DNA from 4 places in the Pseudoalteromonas sp. M58 genome. Region 2 is predicted to be linked to each of the others. Evidence: predicted binding sites of a transcription regulator. Region 2 holds the regulator's gene; each other region holds the start of a gene.
The links. Region 2 encodes sigma-54, which starts transcription at its own class of promoters, with help from an activator protein. Its sites were predicted from a motif close to GTTGGCACGNNNNTNGNNT; they were not measured.
Positions count from the first base shown of each region.

Region 1: AAGD16_RS06850 (EF-hand domain-containing protein) is a predicted target of sigma-54. The motif match lies at 2,067-2,085, and genes of this name have one in related genera.
Region 3: fliE (flagellar hook-basal body complex protein FliE) is a predicted target of sigma-54. The motif match lies at 2,432-2,450, and genes of this name have one in related genera.
Region 4: fliS (flagellar export chaperone FliS) is a predicted target of sigma-54. The motif match lies at 2,680-2,698, and genes of this name have one in related genera.

Region 1 covers NZ_CP152390.1:1,482,959-1,487,177, reverse strand. Annotated here, with positions in the region: gene rluB (23S rRNA pseudouridine(2605) synthase RluB) at 1-768, opposite strand, end outside; gene scpB (SMC-Scp complex subunit ScpB) at 765-1,355, opposite strand; gene AAGD16_RS06850 (EF-hand domain-containing protein) at 1,507-2,028, opposite strand; gene AAGD16_RS06845 (hypothetical protein) at 2,231-2,662, opposite strand; gene xthA (exodeoxyribonuclease III) at 2,903-3,709, shown strand; gene AAGD16_RS06835 (energy-coupling factor ABC transporter permease) at 3,715-4,219, shown strand, end outside.
Region 2 covers NZ_CP152390.1:426,560-430,778, forward strand. Annotated here, with positions in the region: gene rapZ (RNase adapter RapZ) at 1-525, opposite strand, end outside; gene ptsN (PTS IIA-like nitrogen regulatory protein PtsN) at 545-997, opposite strand; gene hpf (ribosome hibernation promoting factor) at 1,002-1,289, opposite strand; gene AAGD16_RS01975 (RNA polymerase factor sigma-54) at 1,316-2,815, opposite strand; gene lptB (LPS export ABC transporter ATP-binding protein) at 2,885-3,610, opposite strand; gene lptA (lipopolysaccharide transport periplasmic protein LptA) at 3,607-4,146, opposite strand; gene lptC (LPS export ABC transporter periplasmic protein LptC) at 4,136-4,219, opposite strand, start outside.
Region 3 covers NZ_CP152390.1:2,417,050-2,421,268, forward strand. Annotated here, with positions in the region: gene fliG (flagellar motor switch protein FliG) at 1-331, opposite strand, end outside; gene fliF (flagellar basal-body MS-ring/collar protein FliF) at 324-2,039, opposite strand; gene fliE (flagellar hook-basal body complex protein FliE) at 2,060-2,392, opposite strand; gene AAGD16_RS11230 (sigma-54 dependent transcriptional regulator) at 2,550-3,974, opposite strand; gene AAGD16_RS11235 (sensor histidine kinase) at 3,971-4,219, opposite strand, start outside.
Region 4 covers NZ_CP152390.1:2,422,048-2,426,266, forward strand. Annotated here, with positions in the region: gene AAGD16_RS11235 (sensor histidine kinase) at 1-85, opposite strand, end outside; gene AAGD16_RS11240 (DNA-3-methyladenine glycosylase I) at 215-802, shown strand; gene AAGD16_RS11245 (sigma-54 dependent transcriptional regulator) at 934-2,370, opposite strand; gene fliS (flagellar export chaperone FliS) at 2,738-3,133, shown strand; gene AAGD16_RS11255 (hypothetical protein) at 3,208-3,456, shown strand; gene fliD (flagellar filament capping protein FliD) at 3,646-4,219, opposite strand, start outside.

The sequences.
Region 1 (4,219 bases), 1.1 Mb from region 2:
CGACAGCTTAGTTTGTGTTTCTTTGCCAAGCTTTACTGTTTTACGTAAATAGTTAACCGTATCTAAATCATACTCAATCCAGCCACCTTGCGGTACACGCTTATCAAGCTCTAATTTACCGTAACGAATACGAATAAGACGTGATACTTCCACATCTTGTGATTGCCATAAACGACGCACTTCACGGTTACGACCTTCATTAAGCGTTACATTATACCAACGATTAATACCTTCACCGCCCATAGGCTTGATACCAGTGAACTTTGCGGGGCCATCTTCAAGTTCTACGCCACGCAGTAAGTTTTTCATTGTTTCGTCAGTGACTTCACCAAATACACGTGCTGAATATTCGCGTTCAACTTCATAGCTTGGGTGCATTAAGCGGTTTGCCAATTCACCGTCATTGGTAAACAGCATTAGGCCTGAGGTATTCACGTCTAATCGGCCTACTGCTATCCAGCGATCGCCATCAATACGAGGTAAGCGGTCAAAAACGGTTCTACGGCCTTCAGGGTCTTTACGCGTACTTAACTCACCCTCTGGTTTGTTATACATAATTACACGACAAATTCTGTCTGCTTTTTCTTCTATTTTAACGGTATGGCCGTCAACACGAATTAAATCGGTTTCTTCAACCCTGTCGCCTAACTTAGCTACTTTACCATTTACACTCACACGATTTGCATCAATGTATTTTTCCATTTCACGGCGTGAGCCTACACCTGCACGGGCTAGGACTTTTTGTAACTTTTCACCTTGTATACTCATTCGGATGGTTCTCTCACAGAAGGATCACTTAATAACTGGGTAATTTTACTTTGCTGTTGCTCTGGCAATGCGGGTAAATCATGAAGTCCCGTTATCGAAAAATAATCTAAAAATTGTTTAGTCGTTGCATAAAGTGCCGGTTTACCGGGTACTTCTTTATGCCCAACTACTTTAATCCACTCTCTTTCAAGCAGAGTTTTAATAATATTTGAGCCAGTTGCTACACCCCGCACTTGCTCAATTTCACCACGGGTAATGGGTTGCTTGTATGCAATTAACGACAGGGTTTCGAGTAAAGCTCTAGAGTATTTAGGGGCACGTTCTTGCCATAAATTACTCAACCATGGGCTTAAACTACTGCACGCTTGAAAACGATAGCCACTGCCTACCTCAACTAAACGTATTCCACGCGTCTGATAGTGAACTTGAATGGCCTCTACAGCATCATTAATGCGCGCCATAGAAATTGCTAAGTCGTTTAAAACCGTGTCCTTAAGATGACGTTTTGATACGGGCTTGCCTGCCACAAAAATCGCCGCTTCAATGATTTCAATTAATTGTTCATCACTAATTCGCCGACCAACCATAATCACTCTAAAGTTAATAAAAACACACAGCCATCTATTATGACAGAACAACGGCAAACTAGGAAAACATATTAATAAAATAACATTTTATAGGTATAAAAAAGCCAGTGAAAAACACTGGCTTGGTATCAAGTGTATTTAATAATGTAATTTAGCTATTTTTAAATTGCTCAAGTGCATCGTCCTCTGCAACAGAATCACCATGTTTTTGGATATAGCTATTAAACTCTTTTTTACTTACTCGTTTATCTTTATTGCTGTCCATGTAACCAAAATGATTTGAAATATCATCATCGTCAGCTTCAGAAACTGAAATAAAGCCGTTGCTATCATTATCTAAGCTTTTAAAGTCATTTTCTATTTTATCAAACTTCGCAATATCAGCCTTAAATGCAGACTCACTCACTTCACTATCTGTAGCAACTTTCCCAGCATTTAGCTGCATATAAGCATCATATTCATTACGGCTTATTTGATTATCCATATTTGTATCTATATTTGAAAAGTGCTGCCAAATACTATCATCGTCGGCTTCTGTTTTAGAAATAAAGCCATCGCTGTCGTTATCTAAGCTTGCAAAATCACTGTCGATTTTTTCTAAACCTTGATTTGAAGAACAAGCGGCTAAACTCAATGCGGCTAAAACAGTAGAAGCTATCGTTAATTTTTTCATCAGACGTATCCTTGTATTAATAAATTTCAAATCTAGTAATACAAATACGATGCCAAAAAAATAAACCATTAAAATCAAACAATTAACCAAGAGCAACTTCTATTACGATATTTAATAATGCAATTTTTGCAAGCTACTCTGGTAATTTTTGCAAAAAAAAAAGCTCGGTAAGAACCGAGCTATTTATATCTAATACGGTAATTTAGATTGCAGCGTTTTGGTAACGCTTAACAAAATCAGTAACGCTTTGGCCATTACACTTTAATGAATTTAAGTTACCAATTTGCTTACGTACTGGTTGTAGGCCTTGCTTTAATGCAGTCATACATAACTGTGTTTCTTGGTGTGAATCTTTTGCAAATACTTCTACTTTAGACACAACTGATTGCGTTGCTGCTTCTTTTTTTGCAATGTCACGGATGTCTTGACCGTTACATAGGATACTTTTTGAATAACGCGATAAATATACACCGTGCTTTGCTGCCATTTTACGAGCAGCCGAAAACCCCTCATTGGCGCTTACAACACATAAATTAGACTCTAATTTGTTGTCTTGGCTGTAATACGTATTGCTTTGCGCAGTAGCAGTTACAGAAACAAAAAGAGAGGCGGCTAAAAGTAATTGAGTTTTCATCAGGTGGTCCTATTTGAACGAGTTAAACAAACGATTTTTGCGCATTATATAGACAACTTTTAACATATCAATTGAATATTTTATTTATTTTATTATTTAATATTGCATTTACAATGTTTAAACATTAAGCAAAAATTGATCAACATTTGTGCAGCTATTTTCTCGTTTCAATCATGTTATGTCGCTCCAAATACTGATACAATTTGGCTAACAATGAAAATAAATTTGAAGGTAAACTTTATGAAAGTGATTTCTTTTAATATCAATGGTCTGCGTGCTCGCCTACATCAGTTACAAGCTATTATTGATAAACACCAGCCAGATATTATTGGTCTTCAAGAGATAAAAGTGCACGATGAAGCATTTCCGCTAGACGATGTACAAAAAATGGGTTACCACGTTTATTTTCATGGACAAAAAGCGCATTACGGTGTGGCAATGTTATGCAAAAAAGAGCCTAAGTCGGTATTAAAAGGCTTTTCCACCGACACAGATGAGTCGCAAAAGCGAATGATCAGCGTTACCGTAGAGCAAGAAAATGGCCGTGACCTACATGTCATGAATGGCTACTTCCCGCAAGGCGATAATATCAACCACGAAACTAAATTCCCTTATAAACGTCAATTTTATCAAGACTTAATGACTCACCTAAATAGTCATTACACGCCTGATCAAGATGTAATTGTAATGGGCGATATTAATATCTCTCCAACCGATTTAGATATTGGTATTGGTGAGGTAAACGCAAAACGCTGGTTAAAAACCGGAAAATGTTCATTTCAACCCGTTGAGCGTGAATGGCTAGCAACGTTATTAAACTGGGGCTTTAAAGACACCTTTAGGGAGCAAAACCCAGAAACTAACGATCAATACTCATGGTTTGACTACCGCTCTAAGGGTTTTGTTGATAATCGTGGACTAAGGATTGATGTGGTTCTGGCAACGCATGACTTAGCAGCTCGCTGTATCGACACCGGTATAGATTACGAATTACGTGCTATCGACAAGCCTTCAGATCATGCCCCTATTTGGTCTGAGTTTAATTAACGATTATGCTAAGCGTGCAATTACAGGCATTACTGTGGATTGGTGTTATTGTTATTGGCTTTTTAAGTGTTAATAAATCAACATACGCCAATTTATTTAATACGCCAGCAAGGCAAACCGGTGTGTTTGCCTGCGCGCTGGTGCTCGCTTTACTATGGCGTATAAAAGCCGGTATTTTACCTGGTCTTGATCTTCATATACTGGGCATTACTGCTGTTACGCTGATTTTAGGCTGGCGTCTGGCTATTTTAAGTTGTGTATTAGCAACAGCCCTGCTAACTGCTTTTGGACAAATAGCATTCGAGCTGATTGCGGTAAAATTACTAATAAGTGCGTTTATTCCAGTATTATTAAGCTACTTTGTATTTATGCTTTGTTACCACTACTTAGCGCGGCACTTTTTTATCTATATATTTGTTTGTAGCTTTTTAACGGCTGGTGTCGTTGCTTGCGTTAACATTATACTCGGGGGTGTTTTTTATTACGCAATTGGCGAATATAATTGGCATC
Region 2 (4,219 bases):
TTTAGGGATGCCGTGTTTAAAACCAAATGACTCAAAGGTAATGATCAGTTGTTTATCTTTTTTTCCGAGTATTTTTTCACGAATAGACTCAGCAAGCTGATGCACACTTAAATCTGTGGTATCAATCATATAATCAGCACGGTTAATCAATACATCAAGTAGTTGTTTTTCTTTTTTTATGGCTAAATCAAGCGGCAAAGAATCAATAGATAAAGGGTGGAGACGTCGCGTTTCTGAAAAACGTTTTATTAATGTTTGATCGTCACTGTCTAAATAAAATACCGTTGGTTTAGTAAAACCAGGTAAATATTCAATGATTTCATTAAACTGCTGTTGCTCTTTAGGTAGGTTACGTACATCAACACTCACGGCAATTTTATTATAACTGTCGGAAACACTGCGCACTAATGATGGTAATAAATTAAGAGGAATATTGTCTACACAATAATAACCTAAGTCTTCCACAACGCGTAACGCCACAGATTTACCTGACCCTGAACGACCGCTTATAATTATTAATTCCATTTATCACCTTTCTTTATTACTACGATTGACTGACGATAACCTGATACAGTTCGCTATCCGATTTGGCGGCGCGTAACTGTTTACAAAATTCTTTATCATTGAGCTTATCAGCAATCGTGGCTAGCGTCTTCAAATGCTGCTGATTATCGCCATCGGGAACAATTAACGCGACAAAAATGTCAACCGGTCGGTTATCAATCGCATCAAAATTAATAGCTGTTTCGCTCACTAAAATCAAAGCTAGGGGCTCTTGAGCACCACTCATGCGACCATGTGGAATAGCAATGCCTCGACCAATGCCTGTACTTCCTAGCTTTTCTCTTGCAGTTAATGCATTAAGAATATCTTGTTGTGTTAAATAGGGCAGCTTATTGTGAGCCAATTCACTGATAAATTCTAAAATTCTTTTTTTACTATTAAAAAGGACCGCAGCTTTACTGCAGTCCTGACAGATAAGTGAGCTTAGTTTCATAGTGTTAGTGTCGAGCAAGTTTCTCTTTGTGTTTAATTACTTGACGATCTAGCTTGTCAATGAGCGAGTCTATAGCGGCATACATATCTTGATGCTCAGTAGAGGCAAAAATCTCAGCGCCACTAACATGAACGGTTGCTTCAGCTTTTTGGTTTAGTTTTTCTACATCGAGAATAACGTGCACATTCGTTATGTGATCAGTGTGCCTCTGTAACTTCGAAAATTTACTATTTACGTAGTCTCTAAGCGAGTCGGTAATATCTACATGGCGACCAGTTAAATTCAGTTGCATAAACATTTTCCTCTTTGTTGTACGCCTTAAATCAAACTTTTACGTTGATTAGACGGGGGAATAGCTAGAGATTCGCGATATTTTGCAATGGTTCTCCTCGCTACTTTAATTCCTTGCTCTGCCAATATATCTGCAATTTTACTATCACTCAATGGTTTAGCTGAGTTTTCTGCAGCGATTAATTTTTTAATTAATGCACGTATTGCTGTTGATGAACATTCGCCACCATTTTCAGTACTTACATGGCTTGAAAAGAAATATTTAAGCTCAAAAATGCCACGTGGTGTATGCATGTATTTTTGCGTAGTAACACGCGATATAGTCGACTCATGCATTTCCACCATTTCAGCCACATCGTTAAGCACCATAGGCTTCATAGCCTCAGGACCGTGTTCAAAAAAGGCCTGTTGCTGCTGCACAATACAGTTGGTTACTTTAAGTAGCGTGTCATTTCTACTTTCTAAGCTTTTTATAAACCATTTAGCCTCTTGTAAGTGCGAGCGAATAAACTGGCTATCACCACTTGATTTAACCGTACGCGACATAGCTGCATATTGGCTATTTACTCTGATCTTAGGCATGCTATCTGGGTTTAATTCAACTACCCAACGACCTTTAACTTTTTTAACCGACACATCAGGAATAACGTATTCAGACTCTTCTCTGACAATAGTGTCTGCCGGTTTTGGGCTGAGCGTATGAATCAACGTCATGATTTCTTTTAGCTCATCTTCTTTAAGCTTTGTTTTTTTCATTAACGTGCGATAGTCACGTGCAGCAAGTAAATCAATATGATCGGTTAAGATCATTTTTGTTTCGTTTAAAAAAGGTGTGTCTTTATCAAATTGATTTAGCTGAATACACAAGCACTCTTGTAAACTACGCGCGGCTATTCCCACTGGATCAAATAGTTGAATACGCTTTAGTACCGCTTCTATTTCGTCAAGTTCAACTTCATCTTCGCCGTCGTTTTCTTGGTTAAAGCTTTCTAATATTTCTTCACAGCTAAGGGTTAGAATCCCTGAGTCGTCTACAGCTTCTACAATTGCAATAGCTATCGCTTCATCGGTAGGACTAAACGGCGTCAGTTGAAGTTGCCACATTAAATACTCATGCAGCGTTTCAGTCGAAGAGCCTTGATAAATAGATTCATCTTCTGGCATTGGGCCCGATGAAGAGGCAGGCGCAGCGCTCATATATTCATCCCAAGTAACATCCATAGCCATATCATCGCTAATAGTGTCTTTGGTCATTGCTTCGCCGCTATCTTGCTCATACTCGCTAGGTTTATCGTCAGCTGAGGCACTTAGCGTTATGTCATCGTTATCGGCTTTTTGTTCGTTTTTACCTGCAGTGTCTTCGCTGTAATCGTGTTCTTCAACTTCAAGCAAGGGGTTGCTATCGAGCGCTTCTTGAATTTCTTGCTGGAGATCCAATGTACTGAGTTGCAATAAGCGAATTGCTTGTTGCAACTGTGGAGTCATTGTAAGTTGCTGGCCCATGCGCAGCTGTAATGATTGCCTCATGTATCTCTAACAATCCTTTTAAATTATTATAATTAATATTAGCAGATGCTTAGTGTAATAACACACATATTAGAGCTTGAACTGCTCGCCTAAATAAACATCGCGTACTGTTTTATCGTTTAATACATATTCTGGAGTGCCTGATGCAATTAACTCTCCATGAGAAACTATGTAGGCTTTTTCACAAACATCAAGAGTTTCGCGTACGTTGTGATCTGTGATAAGTACGCCAATTCCTCGGTTTTTAAGATGCTCTATAATCTTTTTAATATCTAATACTGAGATAGGATCAACCCCCGCAAAGGGTTCGTCTAAAAGGATAAATTTAGGGTTTGCTGCTAACGCGCGAGCAATTTCAACGCGGCGACGTTCACCACCTGATAAAGCCATACCTTGACTATCGCGGATATGCTGAATGCTAAATTCATCAAGTAAATTATTTAAGGTATCTTCGCGTTGTTGTTTATTTAATTCTTTACGTGTTTCTAAGATAGCCATTAAGTTTTGATAAACAGTCAGCTTTCTAAAAATAGACGACTCTTGCGGTAAATAACCAATCCCTAAACGCGCTCGGCTGTGCATCGGTAATAAAGTAATATCTTTATCATCAATTGATATTTTGCCTTTATCGCTAGGGACAAGGCCTACAATCATATAAAAGGTGGTGGTTTTACCTGCACCATTAGGGCCAAGTAACCCCACAATACTGCCAGCTTCAACCTCTAGGCCAACGTTTTTTACAACTTCACGACCTTTATAGCTTTTAGCTAATAGCTCTGCTTTTAATGTGCTCATGGTTGGCCTTTATCATCTTCTTTTTTATTTTCAACAGGCACTAAAATAGTGTGTACACGGTCTGTTGAGTTTTCGTCTTTTTCTGCGCTAATTAACTGCTGCTCGATATCGTAAGTGATACTTTTAGCTGTTATTTGTTGACCTGCTTGAGCAATGCTTGCATCGCCGATTAAGGTTAAAAAACGCAGCGACACATCGTAACGCACTTCATTAGCACTGGCGCTCATTATGGTGCCATCAGCTTGGGTTTCTTCAAAATATGCAGGGCTGCCTGTGGCAATTAATAACTGTTTGTTATCGCCTAGCTCATCGCGTTTATGCACTTCTAAACGGTCAGCTGTGATACGGCGATTACCATGAATAATTTCAACATTTTTCTCAAAAATGCCTACGTTTTCTTTTAATTGACCTTCTTGCTTATCTGCACTAATTGAAATTTGATTAGCAGCGGGGGCTTCAGCAGGTTCAGCGCCATTACTGTTAAAAGCAATTAATAGTGAGGGAAAAATTAAAATTTTAAATAGGTTATTGGTCATAATATAGGGTTCGCGTATGGTTAATAAGTTTAATCACCTCGGTTTTTAAATCGGCCTCAAGGCCTTTACCTGT
Region 3 (4,219 bases), 1.4 Mb from region 2:
TTTGGTCTATCAAGCTGGCGGCTTTATCTTCACCTAATGCGGCTGTAAGTGCTTTTTTGATGAAGTCTTCAGACTGAAAACCAATCGTACTAAAGCTTTGAATTTGTTCAATAAACAAATTATGAACCGCGCTAATTTTAGCTTGCGACAAATCATCGATTGCCGCCATGGCCATACCGACCTTTTGCACTTGTTTTGGCTCTAAGTGCTTGAGGATTTGCGCTGCATCTTCTTCAGTTAAGCTCAGCAATAATATTGCCGCTTTATCTACACCATCAAGTTTATCAACATCAAACGCTTGAGGTAGTTGTTTTTGTTCTTGATCAGTCATCTTCTGTTAACCACGCTTTCACTACTTGTGATGATAGTTCTGGTTCATTGGCTACAAGGGCACGAACCGCTTTGAGTAAGTCTTCGTCGCCGTGTAGGTCTGGTAAGCGTAGTGTACCATCGCTTGAGAAGCCAACAGAAGCAGAATCAAAGTCATTATTTAGCATATCTAATGTGCTGTCACCAAGATCAACACCTGAACTAAGAGAATCTTCATCGTATTCTTCAAGTGTATTATCTGGGTAGATTAAGCGTTTAAGCATAGGTTTAACGACAGCTAAAATCAGTACAATAATAACCAGTGCACCTAATACTAAGCGCATCATTTTCATAAACCAATCTTGTTCCCATAAAGGCAACTCAAAATCAAGCGCTGAGTCTTCACGAACAAATGGTACGGTCACTACTTCAAGTGCATCGCCACGTTGCATATCAAAGCCTACGCCACCTTGTAACAAGCGACGAATATTTGACAGGGCTTCAACCGAGCGTGGCGTCATAGTTGTTTCACCATTTTCACCCACCGTAGGCAGGTAATCAACCGCAACAGAGACGCTTATTCTGCGGATCACTCCAGTTTGCTGACGCTTATGTGAAATAGTGGTATCGAGTTCATAGTTACGAGTGGCTTCTTTGTGAGTTCTACTCGGTGAGGTTCCAGTGCCTGCACCGCCCGCCATCGCATCTTCAGGAATAGTTGAGTTAACTGGTGGCTGATTAGTCAGCGCGCCTGGAATACCAACCGCTAGGCCACCAATATTATTTTCTTCAAAGGTCGTTTCACTTCTTACCGCAGGTAAATCTGGGTTGTAACGTTTTTGTGTTTCTTCTACCGCACTAAAGTCCATACTTAAATCTACTTGTGCGGTGTAATTACCTAATCCAACCACGGGGATCAAAATACTGTCGATTTTTTCTAGGTATTCTTGCTCACGTTTACGTTCTATATCGTATTCTTTACGTGAGCGTGCAGCTAAAGAGGTTTGCGAGCCTGAATTTAATAAACGACCATTTTGATCGGTCACAGTAACGCGCGAAGGCTCAAGCCCTTGTACCGCTGAAGCTATCATATCAACAACCGAGTCAACTTCTTCGCCATCTAGAGAGCGACCGCGTTTAAGAGTAAGTACAACAGTTGCAGAGGGTTTTTTCTCTCTACGGGCAAACACATTTTCTTTGGGAATCGCTAACAATACTTTGGCGCGAGTAACATTATTTAGCTCTTCTATAGTACGGGCAAGTTGTTGCTCACGGCCATGTTTAAGGCGCTCACGCTCTAAACGTTGGCTTACCCCAAACCCCATGTCTTGCATAATAATGTCGCTACCTGATGTAGGCCCTTGATCTAAACCTTCACGGGTCATCAATAACTTGATATTTTGATATTCAGTTTCATCCACCGAGACCACATTGCCATCAAGTTGGTAGTCAATTTTTTGTGCATCTAAAAAGTCGAGTGTTTCTATTAACTCTTCAGTTTGCATTTTACCTAAAGGGCGCATATCTGGCTGACGAGCCCAAATAATAACGAAAATAGCAATGGCTAAACAAATAGCTAATGCAACAATCAGGGTAATTTGACGTAAAACATCAACACCGCCAAGGGCACTGAAATAGCCTGATTTTTGCTCTTGTTGATCTTCGTTTTCACTTTGCTCCATCATGCCATCAGCAAGTGCCAGATCTGTAGATTGATTAGATTGCGCCACAATAATTCTCCACTACCTAGTTAAACAGGCATGTTCATAATTTCTTTATAAGACTCAACAAGCTTATTACGAACCTGTACCGTAGCTTCAAATGCCACAGAAGACTTTTGCGAAGCAATCATAGCCTCGGCAAGTGATACGCTTCTGTCGCCATTCTCTACCGCTTTTACTTTTTGCCCTGTGTCTTGCTGAAGTTCATGCACTGTATTAAGGGCATTACTCAACATGTCACCAAACTGTGCTGTAGAGGTTGATTGCACTTGCGTTGGCAAGTTATTAACTTGATTACTACGTGTGGCCTCCGCAGCCATTGATTGCATTTCTTGAAATAAAGCACTGTTTTGAATTTTCATAATTGTCTCTGATAATGCAGTAAACTCTTAAAGAGAATAAAGCACAAAACATGCCAAAAATTAAAACCAATTAAAACAACGCTTTAAGTAAAATAATTAAGCAGTCAGAGTTTTGACAGCCCTAAATTCAAGTGATTGAACTTAGGGCTTATGGGGGTTATGCTGGGAGGGAAATACCTAAATCACGCATTTGTGCTAATTTGTAGCGTAAAGTACGCGGGCTAATACCTAAGGTTTCGGCGACCTCTTTACGTTTTCCTTGGCAGCGTGCCAAGGTTTCTAAAATAATACGATGTTCTTTATCTTTAAGCTCATCTTTGTAACTACCAGTATCGACGGCTAACAAATCATTTTTTTGCTCATCTGCAGGCGCTGCTTTTTCATCATAATAAGCGTTACTGAGACTACTTTTTACAGGTTCAATGTCAGCTTTAGTTTCTGCCACAAAATGCGTTGGGGCTAGATTTTCGATAAAAATAGCATGCTCATCAATACTATTTCCACTGCGTAAAATTAATGCTCGCTGGATAACGTTATCTAGTTCGCGTACGTTACCGGGCCAGCTATGGCTAAGCAGTTTTTGCTCTGCACTGCTATCTAAATACGCCATTGGCTCTTTGCTTTTACTTAAGTGACGTTCAATCAAATGTTTAGCCAGCACAATAATGTCCCCTGGGCGCTCACACAGTGGTCGCCACAGCAGTGGGAAAACATTGAGTCGATAGTATAAATCTTCACGGAACTGGTTATCAGCAACCGCTTCTTTTAACTCTCGGTTACTTGTGGCAAGCACACGTACATCTAGTGCAATGGTTTTACGACCACCTAAACGCTCAACTTCACGCTCTTGAAGTACACGTAACAGCTTGGCTTGCAGGCCTAAATCCATTTCGGTGATTTCATCAAGTAAAATAGTACCGCCCTGTGCTTGTTCAAACTTACCAGGGCAAGCTTGAATAGCACCGGTAAACGCGCCTTTCTCATAACCAAATAAAGTGGCTTCGAGCATATTTTCAGGAATAGCAGCACAGTTAATCGCAACAAACGGTTCATTACAGCGTTTTGATTTGTCATGAATATAACGCGCCAGTACTTCTTTACCAGAGCCACTTGGCCCAAGCACCATCACACTGGCATCTGATCGAGCAACTTTATTAGCAAGTTCGAGTAATTGAATACTACTAGGGTCGGCGACAATGGGCCCGTCTGTTTCTTTTTCTTTTTCTGGTAAGTAACGACTCACCATATTCAATAGCACTTCTGGTGCAAATGGCTTAGCCATATAATCAATCGCGCCTAAACGCATAGCCTCTACAGCATCATCAATAGTGGCATAGGCCGTCATCATTAGTACGGGTAAATCAGGGTAATTTAATTTAATACTACGTAATAAATCCAAGCCGCTCATTGCGCCCATTTGTACATCACTGACCACCAATGAAAATACTTCTTTTTTTAGTAGCACCATGGCTTGCTCGGCACTATTGGCGGCCATACAGGCTATACCTGACATTTCAAGCGTATCAATTAATGCTTCACGAAGTCCGGCGTCATCTTCTACAACTAAAATAGTGTTACTCATTGTGACTCCCCTAATTTAGATGTGACACTAATAGGTAGCAACATACTAAAAATTGCTCCCCCTTGTGGATTGTTGTTTGCTTCAACACGTCCCTGATGTGCACTGGCCACTGAACTTACAACGGCAAGTCCTAAACCAGTACCTTGGCTTTTAGTGGTATAAAAGGGTTCAAATATTTTTTCAGTTTGTGCTAAATCAAGCCCAGGGCCATTATCACTAACACTAATGCGGACATAATCAGGGGC
Region 4 (4,219 bases), 1.4 Mb from region 2:
CACCAACATACTCCTCTTGCAGTAAACATGGGTTATACTGATTAGCAGAAATAAACTGGGGTTTTAGCACACTTGCAAGGGCCATAATCAACTCTCTAAAATAATGTAGATACACTGGCTAATGCACAATATGTACCAAAATTATTTCATAATAATATCAACAATTTAAATAGTTAAAATACGTGCCGTAAAAATGACGCGCTAAGGAATAAGCATGAATAAAGAGACTCAGTGCCGCTGCCCATGGTTAGATACCTCAAAGCCCGACTACGTGGATTACCATGACCATGAATGGGGCGTACCTGTGTATGACGATCACCTACTTTTTGAGTTTTTAACGTTAGAATCGGCACAAGCAGGATTAAGTTGGTACACCATATTAAAAAAGCGCGCTAATTATAAAAACGCCTTTGCAAACTTTGACGTAAATAAAGTAGCGGCCTTTACTGAGCAGGACCTAGAAAAATTAATGCAAAATGAGGGAATTGTTCGCAATCGCTTAAAAATAGCCGCAACAATTAATAATGCAAAGTGCTTCATTGCTATTCAAAAAGAGTTTGGCAGCTTTAGTGATTACCAGTGGCGGTTTGTTGGCAATAAACCTCAGGTAAACGATTTAGAGACGCTTGCGGATTACCCTGCAGTTACTGAAGCATCAACGTTATTTGCAAAAGATTTAAAAAAGCGCGGTTTTAAGTTTTTAGGCCCAACCACAGTGTATGCCTACATGCAGGCCTGTGGAATGGTTAACGATCATAGTAATAATTGCTTTAGAAAAGAAGAAGTTAAAAAGCTAGGCTAGGTGGGGGTTACGGGTTACGGGTTACGAGACGCGGGGTTAACCCGCTGACAAGTATAGCGCCGAGTTTGCATTAAACGCGGTGTTTAGTTTTTCTAACCTAAAACCTAAAATATAACACCTGCACTTTGCTCTTAATCCCTAGACAAGTTATATTTTTTCATTTTTTCGACCAGTGTGGTTCGCCTTACACCTAGCACTTCAGCAGCACGGGCAACAACGTAATCAAAGCGCTCTAATGCCTGGGTGATTAAGTTAATTTCAAGCTCAGCTAAGTACTCTTTGAGCTCAATACCTTCATCGGGCAATAAACCAGGTGCAGCCTGAACAAAATCATCTTCTAGATCTATTTCATCTTCGCTAAATCCGCCACTAAAAATATCATTAAAGGCATCACGCTCCATCAGCTCTTCTGGGTACTGTGGCTCATAGGCTTCAACTTCAATGTAGCGGTATTTATTGGGTAAATCAGGAACATCCACCACCTTATCTGGAAACATAATAACCATTCGTTCAACAAGGTTCGCCAGCTCACGAATATTACCCGGCCAAGAATGTTCTTTTAAACTATCAATAGCACGCTCTGTAAACTTAGCCGTAGTACCGCTTTGTTCATTTACACGGCGCATAAGCTCTTTAAGTAGCAAAGGGATGTCTTCCGCACGTTGAGCAAGAGATGGGCTCTCAATAGGAAAAACATTTAAGCGGTAATATAAATCCTCTCGGAATGAACCTTTTTCAATCATGTTTTCAAGGTCACGGTGGGTTGCAGCAATAACACGTACATCGGCTTGAATCGCTTTGGTACCGCCAACGCGCTCATAGCTACGCTCTTGTAGTACTCGCAATAGCTTAACCTGCATTTGCAGTGGCATATCCCCTATTTCATCTAAAAATAGCGTGCCACCTTGCGCTAACTCAAAACGGCCTTTTCGTGCTGAAATAGCCCCAGTAAACGCGCCTTTTTCATGACCAAATAGTTCACTTTCTAATAGCTCAGCAGGAATAGCCCCACAGTTTACCGGAACAAAAGGGCCTTTATTACGTTTAGAAAGCAAATGCACGTTACGGGCGACCACTTCTTTACCTGTGCCCGACTCACCCAAAATAAGTACATTGGCATCGGTTTTTGCAACCTGCGTGATTAAAAAGCGTAAATCTTTTACCGCTTTGGTTTCACCAACAAGACCATCAAAGGTGCTTTTCTCTTTATTATTTTTATGTTCATGCGGCAACATGCGCTGATATTGCTGACAGTCGTGTAACAGCTGTGTGGTTATTTCATGAGTAAATGGCTCACATATCAACCCCACAACATTAGCCAAACTCAACAAAGGTTTAAGCGTTTCACCAATGAGTAAAAAAGGAAATGTTGGGTATCGTTTAATTAAACTTTCGTGATCTAAAGACTGCAAAGCACCTAATACCACAATACATTCTTTGTTTTGATAGTGGCTGCATGCCTGTTCAAAGTCAGCTTCTGTTTGCAACTGTACCGCCTCACCAATAAAAGTAAGCGATGCGTATAATCCAATAGAGCGATTGTTATTATTATCTAAAATTAAGATCATCTTTAGCGAGCCATTTATTTCACTAATTTATTTTATTAATCAAATTGTAAGCCAGTTGGGTTTGGATGCAAGCAATAGCGGCGATTTTTTGACATTAACGCCAAAAAACAGACACTGGCCGCACAAAGTCAATACTTTATAACTATTAATTGCCTGGGTAGTTTTAGTGACATACATACTTAGGATGAATTAAACGACATATAATGCGATTTTCAATGATACGATTTCACACAGAAAAAACTCATAAAAACTGCTATTATTATTTAAAGGTGCGACTGTTTTTGCCGATAAAGTAATAGTCAAACTTATGTTGGAACTAAACTTGCTTAGAGTTCTGAACATGTAATTAAAATTTGAGGAATTACCTATGGCTCATGCATCAATCAATAAATACCGTCAAATAACAGTTAGCAGTGTTAAAGAAATGACGCCTTACGACCAAGTTAAACTGGTATTTGTTAATATTGTTGGCAAGCTCTCTGCTGCAAAAGGATTTATTGAACGTAAAGAGTTAGAAAAAAAAGGCAACGCAATCTCTGATTGTATTGTGCTACTTGGTGCGTTGCAGCAAGTGTTAAATTTTGAAGACAATAATGAAGTATCAACTAACTTAGACTCTTTGTACGATTACTGTCAGCGTTGCTTATTAACTGCAAACCTTGAAAACAACATTGATAAAATTGATGAAGTAATTACCTTAATTAAAGAGATTAAGTCAGGCTGGGAAGCAATTCCATTCGAACAAAGAGAACCACAACTGTAATGACTTTGAAGCAGGTTACGAGCTCACAAATTACTGATAGTAAGACCAGAGACTACTGCAATGAGCTGGTTAGTTTGATTACTGACTCTCAGGATTGGGATATTGAGCAAGCACTGAATATTCATAGCCGGTTAGACAGTTACATGAATGAATCTTTAAAGCATGACGACGGTTTTTATTCTGAATCTGAGCTTGAGTTTTTAATCGCATTTGTGGCACAGCTTTCAACACTATTTGATAGCGAAAAACAAAAGCTAGCGATAGAAATTATAAAGAAACAAAAAAGCAAAGGCGCGGTGAATAAGTATAAATCTAATATTTAAAAATATTATTTACTTTAGCTCCCCCCTATTTTATTCCCCTTTACAGAGTGATTAAGCAGATTTTTCACTCTGTATTTTTATTTCCTCAAACCTCACTATAAAACAACACAGTTAGTTACTAACAATCGAACAAACATAAAAAAACCTGACTCATAAGCCAGGCTTTATTTGCTAAACAAGGTTAATTGTTTAGCTAGACTTTTTAACCACACCAGGTAGGTTAGCTAATTGCTGTTGCAAGTAACTCCCTGTCGAGTTTAGGTTAGCAACGAGCAAATCCATTGCGTTGTACTGGCTATATAATCGCTCTTCATATTTAGCCATACGGGTATTAAACTTTTCTACGTCAGTTTCTAGTTTAGAAATTTGTGATTCGCGACCTTCTATACGAGAGCTAATAATACCATCAGAGGCCGTATAACCTTTAATAACAGTATCTAACTGGCCAACAAAACCATCACCGTCATTTTCGCCAACAAAAAACGTTTGGATAGCTTGTGGATCACTTTCTACCGCAGCTTTAAGTGCATCAGAATCAATACTTAACTTACCTGAGCGCTCAGTTCTAATACCAAAGTTAGCTAAAAAGTCGGTATTACCATTACCCGTGCTAAATTCAGATGTTAACATCGAGCGTACTTGGTTTACTGAACCTCTAAGTAATGAATCACCCGCAAGTGCACCAACGCCCTCTTCAGCGCTAGATCGACCTAACTGATTTGATAAATCAATAAACGCATTAAACTTTTCTACAAACGATTTT